DNA from 3 places in the Massilia sp. LjRoot122 genome. Region 2 is predicted to be linked to each of the others. Evidence: predicted binding sites of a transcription regulator. Region 2 holds the regulator's gene; each other region holds the start of a gene.

Region 1 (3,271 bases), 520 kb from region 2:
CCGGCGCGGCGCTACCTGATCGCGGGCGGCCTGATGCTCGGCACCGGCGTCGTCCAGCTCAGCCTGGCCGCCTTCGTCAGCTTCTTCTTTTACCGTGACGGCAAGGCGCTGCTCGACGTGGTCGCGGTGACCATGCGCCGGGTGATGGGCGAGGGCGCCGAATCGGTCTCGAACACGGTGAGCCAGACGGTGCGCGGCGTCATGTACGGCCTGCTCGGTACCGCGCTGGCGCAGGCCCTGGTGGCGGCGATCGGCTTCGCCATCGCGGGCGTGCCGGCGGTGCCGCTGCTGTCGGTGCTGATCTTCATTTCGTCCCTGATCCCGGTGGGTCCGCCCATCATCTGGGGCGGCGCGGCCTTCTGGCTGTTCCTGCAGCACGAAACCGGCTGGGCGATCTTCATGGTGATCTGGGGCACGGTCCTGATCAGCGGCGTCGACAACATCGTGCGCCCGATGCTGATCAGCCGCGGCAGCAGCCTGCCTTTCCTGCTGACCCTGCTGGGCGTGCTGGGCGGCGTGATCGCCTTCGGCTTCGTCGGCATGTTCATCGGGCCGACCCTGCTTGCGGTCGGGTATTCCCTGATGAGCGAATGGACGGGGACGCCGGATCGGGTCATCCGGCAGGAACAGTAGGCCTGAACTTTTGCGTTGGCGCCACCCGGAAGTGGCGCCATCGTCTTACCTGTGACGCGGGCGCGGAGATTCAGGTCCGGCGTTCACGGCGGCGGCTCAGGCACAGGCCGGCGACGCCAGCCCCGAGCAGCGCGATGGAAAACGGTTCCGGCACATCAGCTTCCCGTTCCACCAGAGTCAGGGTCGAATCGGCAAAAGCGAAGTTTCCCGTGATCCGATCCAGGGTCACGGACAGCATGCCGTCATCATTCAGGTCAGCCAGAGACATACTGTTCAGGATGATTTCAAACAGTGCGCCTGCCGGAGACGGGTCATTCCTGGTCCCGTCTGGAATAGCGCTGATCGCCAGAATCTGATCACCAACGGTAATGGTACCGCTTTCGTCGGACGGGTTGTTTGCAGCGCCGTTGTCGGTAAGACGAACGAGCAGCACACCGCTGCTATAGAAGGTCGACCCCACGATGAACCCATGGTCGCTCAGGTCATGTGTGTAGACCAAAGTCGGATTGCCGTTGGTAAGAATCTCGTCGTTTGGAACTGAAACAACCGTATCGATCAGCGCGGCACTAGCATGCCCGGTGACCATGGAAAGCAGTGCAAATGAGATGGCAAGCAGCGATTTGTTAAATTTCATATCATTTCCCCAAGTTAGAGTTGTACTGCATGTTTGTATATGCAATGAGCGTGCCAACCTATCGATTCGGGGCGTAATCACATGGTTTTTATGGCCGGGAAACCGATTGTAAATATAATCGACAATCAAAACACGGTTAACCTGCTATCAGGAAATCTTTGTAACGATAACTAATCGAAATTTTGTGAACTATTCAATTTGGAAACAATGCGATGAGTTATCAGATGGTTCCTAAAAACAGTTTTTAATGAAGAAGAAAGAACTTGTTTGCGAATATTTTGCTTTTGTGTATCATATATGAAACATATATGGAGCATATAGTGGGTATCGTAAATATTGACGACGAGGTTCATGAACAGCTGCGCAGGGCGAGCACCGCTTCGTGCCGCTCGATCAATGGGCAAGCCGTTTTCTGGATCAAGATGGGAATGCTCTGCGAGTTGAATCCAACGCTGAGCTTTAATGAGCTCCTTACCAGGGAGCTCAAGGCTGCTGGAGTCGATCTCGCCGGCATCAGCACGGTGACAATATGATCAAGCGGCCGGAAGAAATCGCGCTGATGGCCGAGTCAGGCAAGCTGCTGGCCGGCGTGTTCGCCCACCTGGACGGCCTGAGCCTGATCGGCATGTCGACCATGCAGGTCAACGACTTGGTCGACCGTTTCATCGTCGACCCGCTCGAGGCGCGCCCGGCCAGCAAGGGACAGTACGGCTATGCCTACGCGCTGAATTCGTCCCGCAACAGCGTGGTCTGCCATGGCGTGCCTTCCGAGGCCGAGATCCTGCAGGACGGCGACATCGTCAACCTCGACATCACGCTCGAGAAGAACGGCTACATTGCCGACTCCAGCAAGACCTATCTCGTCGGCACGGTCGCCGCCCCCGCCAGGCGGCTGGTGCAGGTGACCTACGAAGCGATGTGGAAGGGGATCAAGGCCGTGCGTCCCGGCGCCCGCCTGGGCGACGTGGGCCATGCCATCGAGCGCCACGCGCGCAAGCACGGCTATTCGGTGGTCCAGGAATACTGCGGGCACGGCATCGGGCGCGAGATGCACGAGCCGCCCCAGGTGCTGCACTGGGGCCGGCCGCGGACCGGGCTGGTGCTGCGGGAGGGGATGACCTTCACCATCGAGCCCATGCTCAACCAGGGACGCAATGCCGTGCGCACCGAAGACGACGGCTGGACGGTCGTTACCTGCGACGGCCAGCTGTCGGCGCAGTTCGAGCACACCGTCGCCGTGACAAGGCAGGGCGTGCGGGTGCTGACCCTGCGCCCCGGAGAAAAGGCGCCGGACTAAGCGTCCAGGGCCGCCACGATGCGGGCGGCGATCGCGCGCAGTCCCTCGATATCGGCAGGCACCGTGGCATGCGGCTTGAGCGCAGCCGCCTGCTCGCGCGGGACGATATGGAAGTGCACGTGCGGGACCGTCTGGCCCGCCGCGCTGCCATTGAACTGGGCGACCATGATGCCGGGCGTCCCCATGGCGGCCTTGACGGCCGCCGCCACCTTCTTGGTGCTGCGGATGCAGGCCGCGGCGGCTTCGTCGGACAGGCCGAACAGCTCGACGGCCGGCTCTTTCGGCAGCACCAGCACATGTCCCGGCGCCTGCGGCATGATGTCCATGATCGCGAGCGTATGCGCGTCTTCATAGACCTTCACGCAAGGCAGTTCGCCACGCAGGATTTTCGCAAAGGGGTTGTTGCTGTCGTAGTCCATGTCGGTTCCGTCCTTATCGGCCAGGGCCGGGGCCCGCCAGTGCGCTGCGTAGCCGCTCGAAGTCGATCGGCTTGGTGAGATGGAGGTCGAAGCCGGCGTCGAGGGCGCGCTGGCGGTCCTTCTCCTGGCCCCAGCCGGTGGCGGCGATCAGGCGCATGTTCTGGCCGGCGACCGTGGCGCGCAGGCGGCGCGCCAGCTCGTAGCCGTTCAGGTCGGGCAGGCCGATGTCGAGCAGGGCGACTTCCGGCGCGAACTCCTGGGCCATCGCCAGCGCGGCGCTGGCGCTGT
Region 2 (3,271 bases):
GTGCCAAGCAATGACGGCATCCATGACGGCGGCGATGACCTCGGCGGGCGAGGGCTGCAGCACCCTGATCGTCAAGGGCCTGCAGAAGAGCTACGGCAAGCGCCTGGTGGTGCGCGACGTGTCGCTGCAGGTGGAGTGCGGCGAAGTGGTCGGCCTGCTCGGCCCCAACGGCGCCGGCAAGACCACCTCCTTCTACATGATCGTCGGCCTGGTGCCCTCGGACGCCGGCACCATCGACATCAACGGCACCGACATCTCGAGCCTGCCGATCCACCGGCGCGCGGTGCTGGGCCTGTCCTACCTGCCGCAGGAAGCCTCGGTGTTCCGCAAGCTGACGGTGGAAGACAACATCCGCGCCGTGCTGGAACTGCAGCGCATGGACGGCAAGCCGCTCAGCAAGGACCAGATCAACGAGCGCCTCGACACCCTGCTGGCCGAGCTGCAGATCGAGAAGCTGCGCGAGAACCCGGCGCTGTCGCTGTCGGGCGGCGAACGGCGCCGCGTCGAGATCGCGCGCGCGCTGGCGACCAATCCGCGCTTCGTGCTGCTGGACGAGCCATTCGCCGGGGTCGACCCGATCGCGGTGATCGAGATCCAGCGCATCGTGCGCTTTCTGAAAGAGCGCAACATCGGCGTCCTGATCACCGACCACAATGTGCGCGAGACGCTCGGCATCTGCGACCGCGCCTACATCATCAACCAGGGCGCGGTGCTGGCCTCGGGCCGGCCTGACGACATCATCGCCAACGAAAACGTGCGGCGCGTCTACCTCGGCGAACACTTCAGGATGTAATGAAACAATCCCTGCAGCTCCGCACCTCGCAGCACCTGGCGCTCACGCCGCAGCTGCAGCAGTCGATCCGGCTGCTGCAGCTGTCCACGCTCGAACTGCACCAGGAGATCGAGCAGATCCTGCACGACAACCCCTTGCTCGAGCGGCTCGACGATCCGCTCGACCGCTCGGTGCGCCTGCTGGCCGACGGCGCCATCAACAGCGCGCCGGCGAGTGGCGAAGCGCCGGCGCCGCAGCCGGCGGCCGAAGAAGGCGCCAAGGCGGAAGGCGAGGGCTTCGATGAGGGCGGCAGCGAGGGCGAGCGCGGCGAGGCCGACAGCGACTGGGGCGGCGAGGGCGGCGGCGCCCGCAGCGGCGACGACGAGGATGGCCGCCCGCAGCTGGAAGCCGGGAGCATCAGCTTGCGCGAACACCTGGCCGAACAGATCCGCATGTGCGCTTGCACCCAGCGCGACCGCGCATTGGCCGAGCTGGTGATCGACGCGCTCGACGACAACGGCTACCTGGAAGAGCCGCTCGACGAGATCCATGCGCGCCTGCCGGAAGAACTCGAGATCGAGATGGACGAGCTGCGCTGCGCGCTGGCGCTGGTGCAGAGCCTCGATCCGGTCGGCGTCGGCGCGCGCAGCGCGGCCGAGTGCCTGGCGCTGCAGATCCGCCGTATGCCGGGCGTGCCCATGGTAACGCGGCGCCTGGCCCTGAAGATCGTCGAGGGGTATTTGACCTGGTTCGCCCAGCGCGAGTACACCAAGCTGAAGAAGGCGCTCGACTGCGACGACGAAGACCTGCGCGAAGTGCAGGCCGTGGTCCGCCAGTGCAATCCGCACCCCGGCGCGGCCTTCGGCGCGGGCGTGTCCGACTACGTGGTGCCGGACGTGATCGTGCGGCGCGCCAAGAGCGGCTGGGCGGTGTCGCTGAATCCGGACGTGATGCCGAAGCTGCGCGTGAACTCCCTGTACGCCAACCTGCTCAAGCAGGGAAAGAGCGAAAGCCAGATGGGCGCACAGCTGCAGGAAGCCAAGTGGCTGATCAAGAATATGCGCCAGCGTTTCGACACGATCCTGCGTGTCGCCGAGGCAATTGTCGAGCGCCAGCGCAACTTTTTCAGCCACGGCGCGGTTGCCATGCGCCCTCTTGTTTTGCGTGAGATAGCTGATACACTAGGCCTACACGAGAGCACGATCTCACGTGTAACCACGCAGAAATACATGCTGACCCCGCACGGCATGTTCGAGCTGAAGTACTTCTTCGGAAGCCACGTCGCCACCGAAGCGGGGGGAGAAGCCTCCTCGACGGCGATCCGCGCACTCATTGCGCAATTGACAGGAGCAGAAGACCCTAGGAACCCATTATCCGACAGCAAGATCGCGGAGATGCTCGGGGAACAAGGTATGGTCATCGCGCGCAGGACGGTTGCCAAGTACCGTGAAGCGCTCAAGATTCCGCCCGTCAGCCTCCGCAAATCCCTGTAAAGCTACTGCCCACTCTCACCTTGTGGCGCGGGCAGGGCACCTTCCCTAAGGAGTGTGTATGAACCTCACAATCAGCGGCCACCATCTCGAAGTCACCCCCGCCATCCGTGAATACGTTCAGAATAAGCTCGAGCGCATCACCCGCCATTTTGATCACGTGATCGACACCCACGTGTTCCTTGCCATCGATAACCTCACCGAAAAAGAAAAGCGGCAAAAGGCCGAGATTAACCTTCAGGTATCGGGCAAGATTTTGCATGTGGCAAGCGCGGCGCAGGATCTGTACGCAGCGATCGACACGCTGATGGACAGGCTGGACAGGCAGGTTCTGAAACACAAATCCATGCTTCAAGACCATAACCACGTGGCGCACAAGCGCCTTCCGGACAACGGAGAAGCCGCCGCCGCGTAAATAACGGGCGACCGCACACCAGCAAGGGCGTCTGAGGGGACGCCCTTTTTGCGTTTACTGCGCTTGTTACTTTTCGACGCTTCCAGTTTTACGCAGGTGTTCTGTAGAATGCATGTCTTTTCGACCACAGCACACCATCATGACCGATACCGTCCTGACCCGCGTCGCCAACCGCACCGGCGTCATCACGCTCGACCGGCCGAAAGCCCTGAACTCCCTCTCGCTCGACATGGTGCGCGCCCTGACCGCCATTTTGCTGCAGTGGAAGGATGATGCGGGCATCGAGGCGGTGGTCATCACCAGCAGCAGCGAGAAGGCCTTGTGCGCCGGCGGCGACATCCGCTTCTTCCACGAGATGGGCCAGGTCGGCCCGACTGGCGGCAGCGCCCTGCTGGAAGATTTCTTCACCGAAGAATACGCGCTCAACCACCTGATCCATTTCTACCCGAAACCCTACATTGCCGTGATGGACGGCGTGGTGATGGGCGGCGGCATGGGCATCGCCCAGGGCGGCCCGGACTGCGGCCTGCGCATCGTGACCGAGCGCACCAAGATGGCCATGCCCGAGGTGAACATCGGCCTGTTCCCGGACGT
Region 3 (3,271 bases), 3.3 Mb from region 2:
TCATCCCAGGAGCGGTGCTCGATGTTGTCCAGTTCGCCGCCGCGGGAGGCGGTGGCGAGCGCCGCGATGAATTGCTGGCAGTGGCTGCGCAGCTGCTCCTTCGAGCTGGAGCTGCCGCGCACGATCATTGCCTCGAGCTGCGTCGTCCACTCAGCGCCGATCTCGGCCTGGTGTTCCTGGATGAGCTGGCTGATGCGGGCGGCGTAATCCTTCGTGGTCATCTGTGCGATTCCTAGGTTTGGATGGTTGAAATCAGTGGGCGCTGCGCGGAACAAGGACGCGCGATCCCATCGTTTACGAAATGATCGACTATAACACTTCTTGCATTGTGGTTACGACACAGTTGTGTCGTGCGCGGCGGCTTTTGCTGGCGCGTCGAACCGACTCATTACTGCTGGATATCGCGTGGGCCCGTCCTTGCCTGCTCGGCTACAATGCCGCCGCCCGGCGGTATTACCGCACTCCTGCCTCATCCATGCCGGGCGCCGCATTGTTGGGAAGGTTGGTATTGCGTGGTGACGAACGTAGTAGGCACAAGCCAGAGGCCGCTTGTCTTGATCAACCTGCTGAAAGGACTCGCGGCACAGCTGATCGTCCTGCATCACCTGGCCTTCTACGGCCCCATGGCCGACCGAGCGCGCGACATCCTGCCCTCCCTCATCGACTGGCTCGGCGACCACGCGCGCATTGCCGTGCAGGTCTTCCTGGTCATTGGCGGCTTTCTCGCGGCGAAATCGCTGGCACCGGATGGCCTTCCCCGGATGGGCAATCCCTTGCACCTCATCTGGCGGCGCTATATCAAGCTGGCGCCGCCTTTTTTTGTCGCGATGCTGCTGGCCGTGATCGCCTCCGGCTGGGCTGCCGGCTTGATGACGCACGATTCGATCTCGCCTGCACCGACCGCGCTGCAGCTGGGCGCGCATGCGCTCATGCTGCACGGCGTGCTCGGCTTCGAGTCCCTGTCCGCGGGCGCCTGGTATGTGGCGATCGATTTCCAGTTGTATGCCCTGATGACGCTGCTCGCATGGTTGTCCGGGCAACGGGACGGAGCTCGCTCGCCCGGCTGGCTGCTGCCCGGCCTGGTTGCGGCCGGCGTCGCCGCCTCGCTGCTGCACTTCAACCTGGACGCGGACTGGGACGTGTGGGCGCCCTACTTCTTCGGCAGCTACGGACTGGGTGCGCTCGCATGGTGGGCGAGCGATCCGCAGCGCCGGCCCGGCGCCGTCGCGCCCTTGCTGGCCGCGCTGCTGCTGCTGCCCTTGCTGGCCCTGGTACTGGAATTCCGCAGCCGGATTGCCCTGGCCCTGGTGGTCGCCTGCGCCCTGTTCCTGTTTGGCCGCATCCGGCCGCTGTCCCGCGCTGGCTGGGCGCTGCCTGCCGTCGATTACGCGGGCAAGATCTCGTTTTCCGTCTTCCTCGTGCATTTCCCGGTCTGCCTGATGGTGAACGCAGCCTTTACACGTTTCGTCCCGGAGCACGCGTACGCGCAGGCATTCGGCATGCTCGTCGCGTGGATCGCCAGCCTGGTGGCCGGCGCGGCCTTCTTCAAACGGGTCGAGACGCCGCTGGGCAATGTGCTCGGCCAATCCCGCCAGAGCGTGGCGGGCCGCGCTAGCCTGGCGGGCGCAGAACGGCCTCGATCACCCGGCCGCTTAGCCGGTCGATCCTGAACACCAGCAGCTGTTCCCTGACCGCGCCACCGTTCGCCGCGGCTTGCGCGACCAGGTAGGCCGGGTCCTCGAAGTCGGCATAGGTGCTGGGCTCGCCCAGCCACAACTTCAGCTCGACGACCGACATGCCTGCCGCCGGGTGCTTGTCGAGGAAGGACGCCATCATGCAGCCACGCCCGACACGGTCCGCCTGTGCCCAGCGTTCGCGATCGAAATCGCAGGAGCCCCCACGCTGCTGGCGCTTATTGTGGTGCCTCAAGCTGCCTCGAATCTCGCAGTGTCCCGATATTGGTGCATCGCCCCGTGCATCCGATATCTCAAATTGGTGCATCTCCTGCATTCTTCTGGTGCGAAAAACGGCGGACCGCACGGATTAAGGGATGAAAGCGCCGTGCTAGATGATGCAGAGTCGGCCCGGATCTTGCATGGAGACATGCTCCTGTCCCAGTTTTGCACCTTTTTAGAAAGTTTTCGGATGGATGCACTCAAACACGGCGCCGACACCTTGTTCATTCTGCTCGGCGCAATCCTCATCCTGGCGATGCACGCCGGTTTTGCCTTCCTCGAACTCGGTACGGTCCGCAAGAAAAACCAGGTCAATGCCCTCGTCAAAATCCTGGTCGACTTCGCAGTCTCGACCATTGCGTACTTTTTCATCGGCTACAGCATCGCCTATGGCGTCAACTTCTTTTCTGATGCGGAAACGCTCAGCGCGCGCAATGGCTTCGAGCTGGTCAAGTTCTTTTTCCTCCTGACCTTCGCCGCGGCGATCCCCGCAATTATTTCCGGCGGCATCGCAGAACGCGCGCGATTCCATCCGCAGCTGGTGGCGACCGCCTTGCTGGTCGGCTTCGTCTACCCCTTCTTCGAGGGCATCGTCTGGAACCACAACTTCGGCATCCAGGCCTGGCTGAAGGGAACATTCGGCATGGAGTTTCATGATTTCGCCGGCTCCGTGGTCGTCCATGCGGTCGGCGGCTGGGTGGCGCTGCCGGCCGTGATGCTGCTCGGGGCGCGCCGGGGTCGTTATTCGAAGAACGGCGCCATGTCCGCCCACCCGCCGTCGAGCATCCCCTTCCTGGCACTGGGCGCCTGGGTGCTGGCGGTCGGCTGGTTCGGCTTCAATGTGATGAGTGCCCAAACGCTGGACAAGATCAACGGGCTGGTAGCGCTCAACTCGCTGATGGCGATGGTGGGCGGCACGCTGACCGCCGTCCTGGCTGGTAAAAACGACCCCGGTTTTGCCTATAATGGACCGCTGGCCGGCCTGGTTGCCATCTGTGCCGGCTCGGACCTGATGCATCCGCTGGGCGCGCTGGTCACCGGCGCCATCGCCGGCGGCGTCTTCGTCTGGATGTTCACGCTCACGCAAAACAAATGGAAGATCGACGACGTGCTGGGCGTGTGGCCCCTGCACGGCCTGTGCGGCGCCTGGGGAGGTGTCGCGGCCGGAGTCTTTGGCCAACAAGTGTTCGGCGGGCTGGGCAGCGTCTCCTTTTTCGCACAGCTGCTCGGTACGCTGCTGGGCATCGGGATTGCGTTCGTATCCGGCTTGATCATTTACGGCGTGCTGAAGAAAACCGTCGGCATCCGTCTCGATC

Evidence for each region. The regulator sigma-54, encoded in region 2, starts transcription at its own class of promoters, with help from an activator protein. The targets are predictions, from matches to a motif close to TGGCANGNAANCTGCTTT.
Region 1: a site for sigma-54 is predicted at 1,306-1,323, ahead of ACSQ25_RS20065 (PEP-CTERM sorting domain-containing protein). Genes of this name have one in related genera too.
Region 3: a site for sigma-54 is predicted at 2,081-2,098, ahead of ACSQ25_RS07790 (ammonium transporter). Genes of this name have one in related genera too.

The regions. Positions count from the first base shown of each region.
Region 1 covers NZ_CAXUPB020000001.1:4,577,996-4,581,266, reverse strand. The annotation lists gene ACSQ25_RS20070 (AI-2E family transporter) at 1-633, shown strand, start outside; gene ACSQ25_RS20065 (PEP-CTERM sorting domain-containing protein) at 704-1,267, opposite strand; gene ACSQ25_RS20060 (ParD-like family protein) at 1,588-1,800, shown strand; gene map (type I methionyl aminopeptidase) at 1,797-2,564, shown strand; gene ACSQ25_RS20050 (HIT domain-containing protein) at 2,561-2,983, opposite strand; gene ACSQ25_RS20045 (hybrid sensor histidine kinase/response regulator) at 2,997-3,271, opposite strand, start outside.
Region 2 covers NZ_CAXUPB020000001.1:5,093,468-5,096,738, reverse strand. The annotation lists gene lptA (lipopolysaccharide transport periplasmic protein LptA) at 1-14, shown strand, start outside; gene lptB (LPS export ABC transporter ATP-binding protein) at 11-793, shown strand; gene ACSQ25_RS22420 (RNA polymerase factor sigma-54) at 793-2,265, shown strand; gene hpf (ribosome hibernation-promoting factor, HPF/YfiA family) at 2,324-2,677, shown strand; gene ACSQ25_RS22410 (enoyl-CoA hydratase/isomerase family protein) at 2,817-3,271, shown strand, end outside.
Region 3 covers NZ_CAXUPB020000001.1:1,769,204-1,772,474, reverse strand. The annotation lists gene ACSQ25_RS07805 (STAS domain-containing protein) at 1-221, opposite strand, end outside; gene ACSQ25_RS07800 (acyltransferase family protein) at 555-1,670, shown strand; gene ACSQ25_RS07795 (hypothetical protein) at 1,612-1,929, opposite strand; gene ACSQ25_RS07790 (ammonium transporter) at 2,146-3,271, shown strand, end outside.